One region of the Streptomyces sp. NPDC006314 genome, then DNA from elsewhere that is predicted to be linked to it. Evidence: riboswitches for the same ligand, from Rfam matches in the RefSeq annotation. Region 1 holds a riboswitch; the other holds the start of a gene.
The links. A riboswitch is a leader RNA that binds a small molecule or an ion and turns the genes downstream of it on or off. The one in region 1 is predicted to bind thiamine pyrophosphate.
Positions count from the first base shown of each region.

Region 2: linked by a shared signal. The riboswitch ahead of ABZ079_RS24875 (thiamine ABC transporter substrate-binding protein) and the one ahead of thiC (phosphomethylpyrimidine synthase ThiC) in region 1 are both predicted to bind thiamine pyrophosphate.

Region 1 covers NZ_JBEXRL010000003.1:202,978-209,988, reverse strand. The annotation lists gene ABZ079_RS06625 (helix-turn-helix domain-containing protein) at 1-510, shown strand, start outside; gene ABZ079_RS06620 (SsgA family sporulation/cell division regulator) at 610-1,047, shown strand; gene ABZ079_RS06615 (YibE/F family protein) at 1,188-2,690, opposite strand; TPP riboswitch at 2,771-2,948, shown strand; gene thiC (phosphomethylpyrimidine synthase ThiC) at 2,941-4,725, shown strand; gene ABZ079_RS06605 (hypothetical protein) at 4,839-5,942, shown strand; gene ABZ079_RS06600 (hypothetical protein) at 6,005-6,868, opposite strand.
Region 2 covers NZ_JBEXRL010000014.1:98,506-105,516, forward strand. The annotation lists gene ABZ079_RS24855 (LAETG motif-containing sortase-dependent surface protein) at 1-364, shown strand, start outside; gene ABZ079_RS24860 (maleylpyruvate isomerase N-terminal domain-containing protein) at 509-1,306, opposite strand; gene ABZ079_RS24865 (ABC transporter ATP-binding protein) at 1,318-2,337, opposite strand; gene ABZ079_RS24870 (iron ABC transporter permease) at 2,337-3,938, opposite strand; gene ABZ079_RS24875 (thiamine ABC transporter substrate-binding protein) at 3,977-5,059, opposite strand; TPP riboswitch at 5,141-5,248, opposite strand; gene rlmN (23S rRNA (adenine(2503)-C(2))-methyltransferase RlmN) at 5,272-6,378, opposite strand; gene ABZ079_RS24885 (hypothetical protein) at 6,587-6,979, shown strand.

The sequences.
Region 1 (7,011 bases):
CGCAGCACGGTGGCGGACACGCTCGCGCACTGGCGTGATTCCATCGGTGTGCCCGTGTACTACGCGATGTACCAAGACGGCGAGATCGAGGTCATGTGCGTCTCCGACTCCCCGGAGGCCCCCGCGGTCGAGGAATGGGCGGACTTCCGCGAGACCGGCCATGCGCACGCGATCGGTCAGTGCCTGCTCTCCCAGCTGGACGAGGACGCCCGACGCGACCATCTCGCCCGCTATCCCGTGCAGGCCATCACGCCGTACACCGTGCGGGACAACGGTGCCCTGCTGCGACGGCTGACCCGGCTGGGGCGCATGGAGGCGGTGGTGGAGCGTCAGGAGTACGCGCTCGGCACGGTCTGCGCGGCGGTGCCGATCACGGTCGGCACCACCGCGGCCACCATGGCCCTTTCCCTGCCCGCCCGTCACGCCGACCGGCTGCTGCCCGCCGCCCACCGGTTGCAGACGGAGATCGGGCGCCATCTCGGGTCCCTCACGCTCTCTATCAGCATCTGAAAAATTACTCCTTGTGATCTCCCGTGCACGTTCAGCAAGATTTGACCACGGTCAGAGGGATCGATCCCGGCCAGCCGATGTCATATGACGGGGTAGACGATGCGTGAGTCCGTACAGGCAGAAGTCATGATGAGCTTTCTCGTGTCGGAGGAGCTCTCCTTCCGCATTCCGGTGGAGTTGCGCTACGAGACCAGTGATCCCTATGCGGTGCGACTCACCTTCCATCTGCCCGGCGACGCCCCGGTGACCTGGGCCTTCGGGCGGGAGCTGCTGGTCGACGGGGTCGGCCGGCCGTGCGGAGAGGGGGATGTGCACATCGCACCCGCCGATACGGAGGTGCTGGGCGAGGTGCTGATCCGGCTTCAGGTCGGCGGTGACCAGGCTCTGTTCCGCTCGTCGGCCCCGCCGCTCGTGGCCTTTCTGGACCGCACGGACAAGCTCGTGCCGCTCGGTCAGGAGGGCGCGTTGGCCGATTTCGACGCCCATCTCGACGAGGCCCTGGACCGCATCCTGGCCGAGGAACAGAGCGCCGGCTGAAGCATCACGGCAGGGGACGCCGGGCACTTCGCTGTGGCGTGTGCAACGCGCAGGAACGCTTCTGCGCAAATCTGCATGGCGCGGACTCCATATAACGGTCGGCCTTGCCCGGTCCGCAGGACACGGCCGGCCGTGCCGGCTCACCGCTTGCGGCGGCGGCCCCGGCCGGCGCGGGCCGGAAGGCGCTGTACTCCGGTGGCTGCCGGGGCACCCGGTCCGGGCCGGTCGGCCGACACCACCAGCGCGGCGAGCGCGGTGGTGACCGGGACCGCGGCGACCAGACCGATCGATCCCACCAGCGTGCGTACGATCTCCTCGGCCACCAGCTCACTGTTGGCCACGGTCCCCACGCTGCTCTGCGCGATCGAGAACAGGAGCAGCAACGGCAGTGCGGCACCGGCGTAAGCGAGGACGAGCGTGTTGACGACTGACGCGATGTGGTCACGGCCGATGCGTATGCCCGCCCGGTACAGCCCGCGCCAGCCCATCGACGGATTGGCCTCGTGCAGCTCCCAGACGGCCGACGTCTGCGTCACCGTCACATCGTCCAGGACACCGAGCGAACCGATGATGACACCGGCCAGCAGCAGACCACTCATGTCGATCGACGGATACAGGCCGTGGATCAGACCGGTGTTGTCGTCCGTGTTTCCGGTGAGGGCGGCCCAGTCGATGAACTCCGAGCCGAGGATGCCGATCAGCAGGAGGGAGACCAACGTGCCGAGCACCGCGACGGACGTACGGGCCGACAGCCCATGGCACATGTAGAGCGCGATGAGCATGATCGCACTCGACCCGACGACGGCTACCAGCAGCGGATTCGAACCCTGCAGGATCGCGGGCAGGATGAACAGCGTCAGCACCAGGAAGCTCACGGCCAGCGCGATCAGCGCCATGACCCCGCGCAGCCGGCCCACCACGACGACCGCGAGCGCGAAGATTCCCGCGAGCAGCGCCATGGGGAACTTCCGGTTCACATCGGTCACCGAGTACTGCAGGTCCTTGGGCGCCGAGGGCTCGTAGGCGACCACGACCTTCTCACCCTGGTGCAACTGCCGTGACTGGTCCGGCTGCACGATCTCGGTGAACGTACGGCCCTTGTCCTTGCCGGTCTCGACCCGGATGGTCGCCTTCTTGCAGGTACCCCCCGCTTCCTGCACCGCCGAGTTGCCCTCGGCGGTGGAGGTGTCACTGGTCGGAGTCCCGCCGGAGGCGTTCACCGACTTGCAGCTCACCTCGACGACCCTGGTGACCGTGGCCTGCTGAGTCTGCCGGTCGAAGCCGACGCCGGTGCGCTTGTGCGAGGGGGCACCCCCGGGCCAGAGCACCACCAGACCGACCAGGACCGCCGCGGTGAACGGGACCAGGATCGCCGCGATGACCTTCCGCAGGTGCTGGGAGACGGGCGCGGCGGGACCGTGGCTGTGACCGTGCGAGTGCCCGTGCCCGTGCCCGTGCCCGTGCCCGTCGTCTCCGCCGGATCCCGTCGGGCCGGGTGCGCTGCCCCCGCCGGAGCCGTTCCCCTGGCCGTGTCCGGCGCCCGGCGCACGGCCGTCGTGGGCGCGTTCACCGCCCTGTCCGCCGCCTGGCCCTGAAGCGTCTCGGCGGCCCGGGTCGGGCGCCTGGTACGGGTACTGCTCCATCCTGGTCACCGCCCGATCATCGCAAGAACGGCAGAGGCCCACTGTTCACCGCGCCACAAATGACGCTAGCGTGGAGGCACCTTTGCACACGCGGGAGCTCGGAGCACCGGGCTGAGAGGGCGCTGACCTCCGTATACGCGATGTTTCACGTGGAACGAGCGCTGTTCCACAGGGAACGTCGGCAGACGGGAATCGCTGCGTCGACCGCCGAACCTGTTACCGGGTAATGCCGGCGTAGGGAGTAGGTCTCATGACCAACAAGGACGCACGCACGCCTGCCTCCGTCCAGGACGAGAAGTCCCAGGAGGCCGGGAAGTCCATCGGCTGGCACAAGGCGTACGTCGAGGGCTCGCGCCCTGACCTGCGCGTGCCGGTCCGTCAGGTGCACCTCACCAACGGGCAGTCGGTCACGCTGTACGACACCTCAGGCCCGTACACCGATCCACTCGTCGACACGGACGTCCGCAGGGGCCTGCCACCGCTGCGGGAGAACTGGATCATCGCCCGCGGTGACACCGAGGAGTACGCGGGCCGTCCTGTCCGTCCCGAGGACGACGGGATCAAGCACACAGCGCCGCGCGGCGGGCTGCGGAACCTGGACGCGGTCTTCCCCGGACGCCCGCGCCAGCCGCGGCGGGGTCGCGGCGGCGAGGCGGTGACACAGCTCGCATACGCGCGCCGGGGCGACATCACGCCGGAGATGGAGTACGTGGCCATCCGGGAGAACGTGTCGCCGGAAGTGGTCCGCGAGGAGATCGCGGCGGGTCGGGCGGTGCTGCCGGCCAACGTCAACCACCCGGAGATCGAGCCGATGATCATCGGCAAGCGGTTCCTGGTGAAGGTGAACGCCAACATCGGCAACTCCGCGGTGACCTCCTCCATCGAGGAGGAGGTCGAGAAGATGACCTGGGCGACCCGCTGGGGCGCCGACACGGTCATGGATCTCTCCACCGGCCGGAACATCCACACCACCCGCGAGTGGGTACTGCGCAACTCCCCCGTACCCATCGGCACGGTGCCGCTCTACCAGGCCCTGGAGAAGGTCGACGGCAAGGCCGAGGAACTCACCTGGGAGATCTACAAGGACACCGTCATCGAGCAGGCCGAGCAGGGCGTGGACTACATGACCGTTCACGCCGGCGTGCGCCTCGCGTATGTTCCGCTGACGGCCCACCGCAAGACCGGCATCGTCTCCCGCGGCGGATCGATCATGGCCGCGTGGTGCCTGGCACACCACAAGGAGTCGTTCCTGTACGAGAACTTCGAGGAGCTGTGCGAGATCCTCGCCGCCTACGACGTCACGTACTCGCTGGGCGATGGCCTGCGGCCGGGCTCGATCGCGGACGCCAACGACGAGGCGCAGTTCGCGGAGTTGCGCACGCTCGGGGAACTCAACCGGATCGCCAAGCGTTTCAACGTACAGACCATGATCGAGGGCCCGGGACATGTCCCGATGCACAAGATCAAGGAGAACATCGACCTTCAGCAGGAGATCTGCGATGAAGCTCCGTTCTATACGCTCGGCCCGCTGACCACGGACGTCGCGCCGGCGTACGACCACATCACCTCCGGCATCGGGGCGGCGATGATCGCCTGGTGGGGCACGGCGATGCTCTGCTATGTCACGCCCAAGGAGCACCTGGGGCTGCCCAACCGGGACGACGTCAAGACGGGTGTCATCACCTACAAGATCGCCGCGCACGCGGCCGACCTCGCCAAGGGGCATCCGGGCGCTCAGGAGTGGGACGACGCGCTGTCCGACGCGCGCTTCGAGTTCCGGTGGGAAGACCAGTTCAACCTCGCGCTGGACCCGGACACGGCACGGGAGTTCCACGACGAGACCCTCCCGGCGGAGCCCGCCAAGACGGCCCACTTCTGCTCCATGTGCGGGCCCAAGTTCTGCAGCATGAAGATCTCGCAGGACATCCGCCGGGAACACGGCGGCAGCCAGGCCGAGATCGAGGAGGGCATGGCCCAGAAGTCGAAGGAGTTCGCGGCCGCGGGCAACCGGGTGTATCTGCCGATGGCCGACTGAGAGGCGACGAGGGGGACAGGCCGAGGTGTCCGTCCCCCCCCGGGTCCCGGAAGCCGGTAACGGAAGGAGCACGACGGCGTCCGTGCGCGGACGAGATTCATAGGGTCTGCCGTGTGGGTGGGATCGATGTTGCCAACGGAGTGGCGGGCGCCGTCATCGGCATGCTGTTCGCGGTGCTGTTCCAGCAGCCTTTACAGGATGCGTGGTTCCGGCTGCGCAGACGATCGGCCAGTGCTCTGCGCGGCCTGGGCCGCCGGGAGGAGTCGGGACCGGCCTGGCGCACGTTCTCGCTGGGCCCCCTGCACACATCTGCGCTGATCGTGGAGGGCGACGGTGAGACCACGATCCCGCCGGAGAGAGTCTTCGTCCACGTACTCGACGACGAGGTGCGGCTGCCGGCGGGCATGGAACCGTGGCGGGAGGAGATAGCGGTCGAGAGTGAACGGCTGCGCGCCGAGGGGCGCACGCCCTTGTGGAACGGACCGCGCTACGCGGTCGAGTCGTTCGACATCTCCCGCACCGCGCTCGACGAGACCCCGGAGGTGCATCTGCGGCTGCGGCCGACCGACTACTACACCTTCCTGGCCGCCCAGCAACTCGACCGTCGGCTGCCTGACGGTACGACCCCCCGGTCGCGCTACCTGGATCCCGAACAGCCCCTTGTGGCGCCGGCGTTCCTGCAGTGCAGCTTCGCCGTCAACGTCGCCGTGGTCACCGCCGACGACATGCTCGTGGTGAGCCGTCGCAGCGAGCGGGTGCGGATGGCGCCCGGGGTGTGGAACTCCTCGGTGAACGAGGGGCTGTCCCGGCACATCGATTCGTCGGGCAGGAGCGCACCGGACCTCCATGCGGTGTGCCGCCGGGGCATGCGGGAAGAACTGGCCCTGGAGCCCCACGAGTACACCCTCGAGCTCCTGGCCTTCGTCCTGGACGTCGACAGACGCCACTGGAGCGGCCACTACTTCGCCCGGCTGAAGGAACTGCGCAGTACGGACATCCAGGCGAGGATGAGCAGGGGCGTGGCGGACCGCTGGGAGCACCAGACGATCGACTATGTGCCCTTCCGCCCCGCTTCGGTGGTCAGATACCTGCTGCGGGACGACCGCGTCCACCGCTGGGCGCCGCTGGCACCGGCGTTGTTCCACCTTGCGTTGGTGCACGTGTACAGCCGCACGTCCGTGGAGCGTGTCGAAGCGCAGGCGGTCCGGCGGCTGTAAGTGAGCCGCGCCGCTCGCGACCGGGTGCCGCCGCGGGCGGACCCCGGTCGAGGCGGGTGTTCTCACTCCGGCTGGTGTTCGGGGCCGCCGAAGTCCGGGCTTGTGTAGTCGGGGCTGCTGAAGCTCGGGCGGCCGGAGACGGGGCCGTCGTCGGGGCTGCTGAAGCCGGGGCGGTCGTAGCCCAGGCGCGGCATGCGGCCGGTCGGGGCGGGCGGGGTCGTGCGGTGCAGTGCCGTCGGCCCGGGGTCGGCGAGGGCCTCCCGCAGGAACGGCAGGATGCCTCGCTCCAGCAGGGCGTCCCGCCAGGCCTCCCTGGCTCTCGTCAGCTGTTCGTGCGCCGCGTCCTGTGCCTGGGCTTCCGCCGAGTTGCTGTTGCGCAGAGCGGTGAGCAGCAGCCCGACGGCGGCGATGAGGATCGCGGCAGCGGTCATGGCGCCGAACACCCAGCCGGTGGTGAGCAGGGTCCGGGCGAAGGCCTGTTCGGGGTTGAGCATCTTCAGGATGTAGCCGACGAGCAGGAAGATCATCGCCGCGGTTCCGGACAGGAGGGGAGCCAGCACGGCGATGACCGCGATGGCGCCCGCTCCGGTGGTCTCGGCGGCCTCGCCGAGGGTTGCGGCGAGTCCCGCCGTGGCCGAGGCAGGGTCCGTGGTGGCGGAGTCGCCGGTGGCCGAAGGCGCGGACAGCGCCGGGTGGCGCAAATCCTGGCGGACCTGCACGTAGTGCTGGTACTCGGCCGCCGCGGCCGCGGTGATCAGGGCGGTGGCGTTGAGCGCCATGGTGCGCAGTTGCTCGGGGTTGAGCCGCTGTCCGACAGCGGCCAGTTCCGGTCGGTGTGGCGCGGAGCGCAGCGCCTCATCGAGGAGCCGCTCGAATTCCTGGCGGTCCTCGCTCTGCAGGTACTGCGGAACGCTGTTCATGTGCATCCCCCGATGCTCCGTAGGGCTTGGGGCTCGCACGCCGGCGAGCCGTCGGGCAGAAACGGAGGGGAGCCTGCTACGGATAAGCCGATGGTAGAGCCGTGGCGGCACACGGTGACAGGGGATTGCCGGAAATTGCGTTCCGGTCT
Region 2 (7,011 bases), on a different contig from region 1:
CCACGTCAAGGCCCGCCACATCGTCGACGAGGACATCAAGCCCGACCTGGTGACCCCGTCCACCGCCTGCAAGACCGAGGAGACCAAGACGCCGACGGCGACGGCCTCCACGACGCCGTCGCCGTCCAAGTCCGCCCCGGCCGAGCCGGCGACCCCCACCCCGTCGGCCTCCGAGTCCAGTTCCGCCCCGGCGGGCACGCCGAGCAACGCGCCGTCCCCCGCGGCCGGTGACTCGAACCTCGCCGAGACCGGTGCCAACTCCAACACCGGTCTGATCGCCGGCGTCGCGGCCGTCCTGGTCGTCGCCGGTGGTGGCGCGGTCTTCTTCGGCATGCGCCGCCGTGGTGCGCGCAACAACGGCTGACGCTCCCTCTCCGCACAGCACCGCGGCCCGTCCTCCTATCCCCAGGGGACGGGCCGCGGTCATGGCCCGGTTGTCCCCGGGGGCCGGCCTCGGCCGTTGCCCGGCCCGGGAACCGGCCGCGGTCGTGTCCCCGTCGGGGCCGTCTCAGCCGAAGGTGGTCCGCTGCGGCCAGAACTCCAGCAGTTCCCGCTCGCCCAGCACCTCGAGGCCGGGACCGTCCAGCGGCAGCCGACGGTAGAAGGCGAGCAGGACGGAGGTGAGCGGTCCCCGCAGGGCCACGCTCGCCTTCTCGTGCCCGCGACGCCAGGCGACCCCCTCCTCGCCCAGCTCGACGAGCCATTCGGCGTTCACGGCGGGCTCGGTGTCGGTGGCGTGCAGGTGGATGCTGCGGCCGGGGCTTCCGCACAACTCCTTCGCCTCCCGGTGCGATGTGTTCCGCTGCACCCACCGCACGAGCTGGAGCCACTCGTCCAGCGCGTCGGCCGCGATGTCGGGCGCGACCTCGTACGGCAGCGTGGCGTCCGCGCGGTGGATGGTGATCTCGTGGGTCATCCGGCGGGCCCAGAAGCCGGTGTCGGCCACACCGGTCCACGACCACACCTCGGTGTCCGGTCCGGCCTCGCGCAGCGCCCCGACGACCAGGTCTCCGGCCTCCACCAGGCAGGCGTCCAGTGCCGCGGCGCCGCCACCGGCCTCCGGCCCTTCGCCGAGCGGCACCCGCTCGCGCTCGATCCCCTCCTGCGCCCGGCTCCGCACTATGGTGTCCACCCAGCGCAGGGCACCTCCCCTATGGCGTACGAGCTGTTCGAGCGACCAGTCCGGGCAGGTCGGCACGGTGGCCGAGAGATCGGCGCCGGAGGTCACCACGGCCCTCAACTGCCCTACCTGGTGGATGATCTCGTCGCAGTACCGGTCATGTGTGACGTCATGGCCTGACCCCAGGGCGAGGATGATCAGTCGAGCACGACGATTTCCGCCGCGCCGAACTCCACCCCGACCGCGTCCCCGACCTCCGGTGCGTCCCGCAGCGCGCAGGCCGCCTCCAGGCGCGGGCCGTCCTGAGGCTGGAGGTGGACGGCCACATGGGTGCCCTTGAAGGTGCGGGCGGTCACGGTGCAGGGCAGGCCCGCGTCGACGGCCACCATCCGTACCCCGGCGGGGCGGACGAGAAGCGTGCGGTTTCCCTGCGGAGAGCCGTCGGGCACCGGCAGCTTGCCCCAGGGGCTGTCGGCGGCCGTACCGGCGACGGTCGCCGGGACCACGTTGTCGAAGCCGAGGAAACGGGCCACGAACGCGTCGGCGGGCCGCTGCCAGACCTCCAGGGGCGTACCGGACTGCGCGATCCGCCCGTCCCGCATCACCACCACCCGGTCGGCCAGCGCGAACGCCTCGCCCTGGTCGTGGGTGACGGCGAGCACGGTGGTGCCCAACCGCCCGAACAGTTCCCTGAGTTCGACCACCAGGCGTTCCCTGAGGGAGCGGTCGAGCTGGCCGAGCGGCTCGTCCAGCATGAGCAGCCGGGGCCGGGGCGCGAGCGCCCGGGCGAGGGCCACACGCTGCTGCTCACCGCCGGACAGCCCGGCCACGGCCCGCCGGGCGGCCCCCGGCAGCCCGACCAACTCCAGCAACTGGCGCACCCGGGTGTCCCGTTCGGCCTTGACGACGCCGTGCATACGCAGTCCGAAGCCCACGTTGGCGCCGACGTCCCGCTGCGGGAAGAGCTGGTGGTCCTGGAACATGAGCCCGACACCGCGCTGGTGCGCGGGCATGCCCCCCTGGTCGCGGCCGTCGAGCAGCACCCGCCCCGAGTCCAGCCGCTGCAGCCCGGCCACCGCCCGGAGCAGCGTCGACTTGCCGCTGCCGCTGGGCCCGAGCACACACACCACCTCGTGCTCGGCGACATCGAGGTCGACCGCGTCGAGCACGGCCCGCCCGCCGAAACGCACGGTAGCGGCATCGAGGCTCAGCAGCATCAGAACTCCCCCGTCCGGTCGGTGCGCAGCCGCTCCAGGACGAGCAGCGCGACGGCGCACACCACCATCAGAATGGTCGAAAGGGCCATCGCCTGACCGTAGTTGAGGTCTCCCGGGCGGCTGAGCAGCCGGGCCACGGCAACCGGGAGGGTCGGGTTGTCGGGTCGGGCGATGAACACGGTCGCCCCGAACTCGCCGAGCGAGACGGCGAACGCGAACCCGGCCGCGACCAGCATCGCCCGCCGCACCATCGGAAGATCCACCTCGCGCCACACCCGCCAGGGCGAGGCCCCCAGCACGGCCGCCGCCTCCCTGAGCCGCCCGTCCACCGCGCGCAGCACCGGCAGCATGGTCCGTACGACGAAGGGGGCGCCCACCAGCGCCTGGGCGAGCGGCACCAGGATCCAGGACTGGCGCAGGTCCAGTGGCGGCTTGTCGAGCGCGATCAGGAAGCCGAAGCCGACGGTCACGGCGGACACGCCGAGCGGCAGCATCAACAGCGCGTCGAAGCCCCGTACCAGCCGTCCCGCGTCCCGGCGGGCCAGCGCGGCGGCGGCGAGACCTCCGATCACCACGGCGATGGCGGTGGCGGCGACGGCGTACTCCAGCGAGGCCCACACGGCGTGCAGGGGTGCCACCAGGAACGTACCGCCGTCGGGGTCGGTCAGCGCCCGGTAGTAGCCGAGGCCGGGTGCGTCGAGGGAGCGCCGGACGAGCACGGCGAGCGGCAGCACGAGGAGCAGGGCGATGGTGGTGAGGACCCCGGCGAGCAGCGCCCACTGGCCGGCCCCGCGCGGCCGGCGAACGGTCACCTTCGGGTCGACGAGGCGCAGCGCGGTCTCCCGCCGCCGTACGGTCCAGGCGTGCACGGCGAGGATCGCGCCGACGGCGGCGAACTGGACGAGGGTGAGGACGGCGGCCGTGGACAGATCGAAGGTCTCCGAGGTCTGCCGGTAGATCTCCACTTCGAGGGTGGAGAAGGTGGGGCCGCCGAGGATCTGCACGACACCGAAGGAGGTGAAGGTGAACAGGAACACCATCAGCGCGGCGGCGGCCACGGCGGGCGCGAGAGCGGGCAGGGTGATCTTCCGCCAGGCCCCGAGCGGCGAGGCGCCGAGCATCCGGGCGGCCTCCTCCTGCCGGGGGTCGAGCTGGGCCCACAGCCCGCCCACCGTGCGCACCACTACCGCGTAGTTGAAGAAGACGTGGGCCAGCAGGATCGCCCACACCGTGGTGTCCAGCCGTACCCCCCACAGCTCGTCGAGCAGACCGCCCCGCCCGACGAGCGCCAGGAAGGCGCTGCCGGCGACGACGGTCGGCAGCACGAACGGGACGGTGACGACGGCCCGCAGCAGCTGCTTGCCCGGGAAGTCGAGGCGCGCGAAGACATGGGCGGCGGGCAGCGCGAGCAACAGGGTGAGCGCGGTGGAGGCGAGCGCCTGCCAAGTGGTGAACCACAGCACGTGCCGGATGTCCGGCTGGGTGACGACGTCCGCGATCCGCCCGAACCGCCAGGCGCCGTCCACCTTCAGTCCGCGCGCGACGATCGCGGCCACGGGCCAGGCGAAGAACAGCGCGAAGAACGCGACGGGCAGGGCCATGAGCCCGAGCCGCGCCGCGCTTCTCCGCCGTGTCCCGGCTACCTCAGTACGAGTGACGTCCACGACTTGACCCACTGGTCGCGGTTGGCGGCGATCTTGTCCGGGGCCATGGTCCGGGGGTGCTCGGCGGCCGGCCCGTACTTCGTGAACTCGGCAGGAACGGCGGCACCCTTCACGACCGGGTAGACGAACATGTTGAACGGCATGTCCTGCTGGAACTCCTTGGTGAGCAGGAAGTCGATGAACGCCTTGCCGCCCTCGGTGTTCTTCGCGTTGCTCAGCAGCCCGGCGAACTCGATCTGCCGGAAGCAGGTGCCCGCGGCCACGCCGGTCGGTGCGGTACCGGGCCGCTTCTTGGTGTTGATCACCTCGGCGGGCGGGGAGGAGGCGTACGACACCACGAGCGGCCGGTCCCCGCCGGCCTTCTTGCCCCCGGAGGAGCCGGAGAACTCCTGGAGGTAGGCCTGCTCCCAGCCGTCGACGACCTTCACGCCGTTGGCCTTGAGCTTCTTCCAGTAGTCCTGCCAGCCGTCGTCACCGTACTCGGCGGCGCTGCCGAGCAGGAAGCCGAGACCGGGCGAGGAGGTGGCCGCGTTCTCGGTGACGAGGAGGTTCTTGTACTCGGGCTTGGCCAGGTCGGCGAAGGACCGGGGCGGGGCCAGCTTGTGCTCGCTGAAGTAGGCCTTGTCGTAGTTGACGCAGATGTCGCCGTGATCGACCGGCGTGACCCGGTGCTTGGCCCCGTCGAGCCGGTAGGCGGCGCCGACGGTACCGAGCCCCTTGGCCTCGTACGGCTGGAAGAGGCCGTTGTCGAGAGCCCGGGACAGCAGGGTGTTGTCGACGCCGAAGAAGACGTCGCCCTGCGGGTTGCCCTTGGTCAGGATCGCCTTGTTGACGGCCTGGCCCGCGTCACCGTCCTCGAGGGCCTTGACCTGGTACCCGGACTGCTTCTCGAAGTCCTTGAGGACGCTCTCGGAGACGCTCCACGAGTTGTGGCTGACCAGGGTGACGGTCTTGGAGTCCGTGGACCCCTTGGCGTCGCTCGAGCCGCACGCCGTCAACGCCGGCAGCGTGACCAGGCCGAGCCCGACCGCCATGGCCACGAAGGTCTTGTTGTGCACTGGATGTCCTCCTGGGGGTGGCCAGGAAGAGACGCGGCCCTGCCCGGGCTCCGCGAGGGAGGCCCGGGCAGGGCGCAACAGCTTGAGTGATGACCGAACTTCCTACCCAGAATGACCTGGGCGAGGTTCAGAGGGTCTGCGGCCCGTTTGCCGCACTCTCAGCGCTGTGGCGCTCCCCTGTCGGAATATGAAGATGTGTGGACGTGGCCAGATTACCGCTCGGTGGCCGCGAGCTGACCACAGGCCCCGTCGATCTCCTGGCCACGGGTGTCCCGAACCGTGACGGGCACACCGTGCGCGGCGATGGCCTCGACGAACGCCTTCTCGTCCGCCGGCCGGGAAGCGGTCCACTTGGACCCCGGCGTCGGGTTGAGCGGGATGAGGTTGACGTGCACGGGCCTGCCCTTGAGCAGCCGGCCGAGCCGGTCACCGCGCCACGCGTGGTCGTTGATGTCCCGGATCAGCGCGTACTCGATCGACAGCCTGCGACCCGACTTCTCGGTGTACTCGAACCCGGCGTCCAGCACCTCGCGCACCTTCCACCGCGTGTTCACGGGGACGAGGGTGTCGCGCAGCTCGTCGTCGGGGGCGTGCAGGGAGATCGCGAGCCGGCACTTGAAGCCCTCGTCGGCGAACCGGTGGATGGCCGGCACGAGCCCGACGGTGGAGACGGTGATCCCGCGCTGCGAGAGCCCGAGCCCGTCCGGGGCGGGATCGGTGAGCGCCCGAATGGCACCCACGACCCGGTTGTAGTTGGCGAGCGGCTCCCCCATCCCCATGAAGACGATGTTGGAAAGCCGCGCAGGCCCGCCGGGCACTTCCCCGTCCCGGAGCGCCCGCATGCCGTCCACGATCTGGTGGACGATCTCGGCGGTGGACAGGTTCCGGTCGAGCCCCGCCTGCCCGGTCGCGCAGAACGGGCAGTTCATGCCGCACCCCGCCTGCGAGCTGATGCACATGGTGACCCGGTCCGGATACCGCATCAGCACGGACTCGACGAGCGTCCCGTCGAACAGCCGCCACAGGGTCTTGCGTGTGGTCCCCTGGTCGGTCGACAGATGCCGTACGACGGTCATCAGCTCGGGAAGCAACGCCTCCTGCAGCTTGCCGCGCGCACCGGCGGGGATGTCGGTCCAGTCCGCCGGGTCGTGCGCGTACCGCGCGAAGTAGTGCTGCGAGAGCTGCTTGGCACGGAACGGCTTCTCGCCGATCTCGGCCACCGCGTCCTTGCGCTCGGCGGGCGTGAGGTCGGCGAGGTGCCGCGGCGGCTTCTTGGCTCCGCGCGGGGCGACGAAAGTGAGTTCTCCGGGCTTAGGCATGGCGCTTACCAGTGTCGCAGATCGACTCGGGTAGCCCAGGCCAGAGCGGGGTGGGGGCGGTCACCCGTGGGCACCGACTGTCAGCATTGGTTGGCCTCGGACGGCCCAGGGACGGCCCAGGGCGCGTGCTCGGGCGGTGGGATGGTCAGTAGCCTGCATCTCTGTAGGTAAGTGCGGCATGATCGCAGTCATGTCTTGAGGGGGACTGATGAGTGCCTGCATAGCTGCGGCCGTCTTCTTCGGCCTGCTGGGTCTGATCCCGGCCAGGAAGGCGCGAGGCGTCCGTCACCTCATAGCGCATGGCGAGCGCGCACCCGGTGTGTGCGACTACGTCACCTGGGACGACGGCGACGCGAGCGCCTGGTGTTCGTTCGTCACCCCGGACGGCAAGAGCAGACAGATTGTGGTTACAGGGTACGGATCTCCACGATTCGAGGCCGGCGACGTGGTGGAGATCGCCTACTGGAAGGGCAGACCGCGTACCGCGGTGGTGGTACAGGACGAGGAGAACTACTGGCGCACCCACCTCGTCGCTGCGATCGTCTGCTCCGTACTGGCCGGCGTTTTCGCGCTGGCCGCGATCTTGGCTGCAGCGCTCTAGGAGCTTCGGCAGCGCGACTGGTGATATCACCA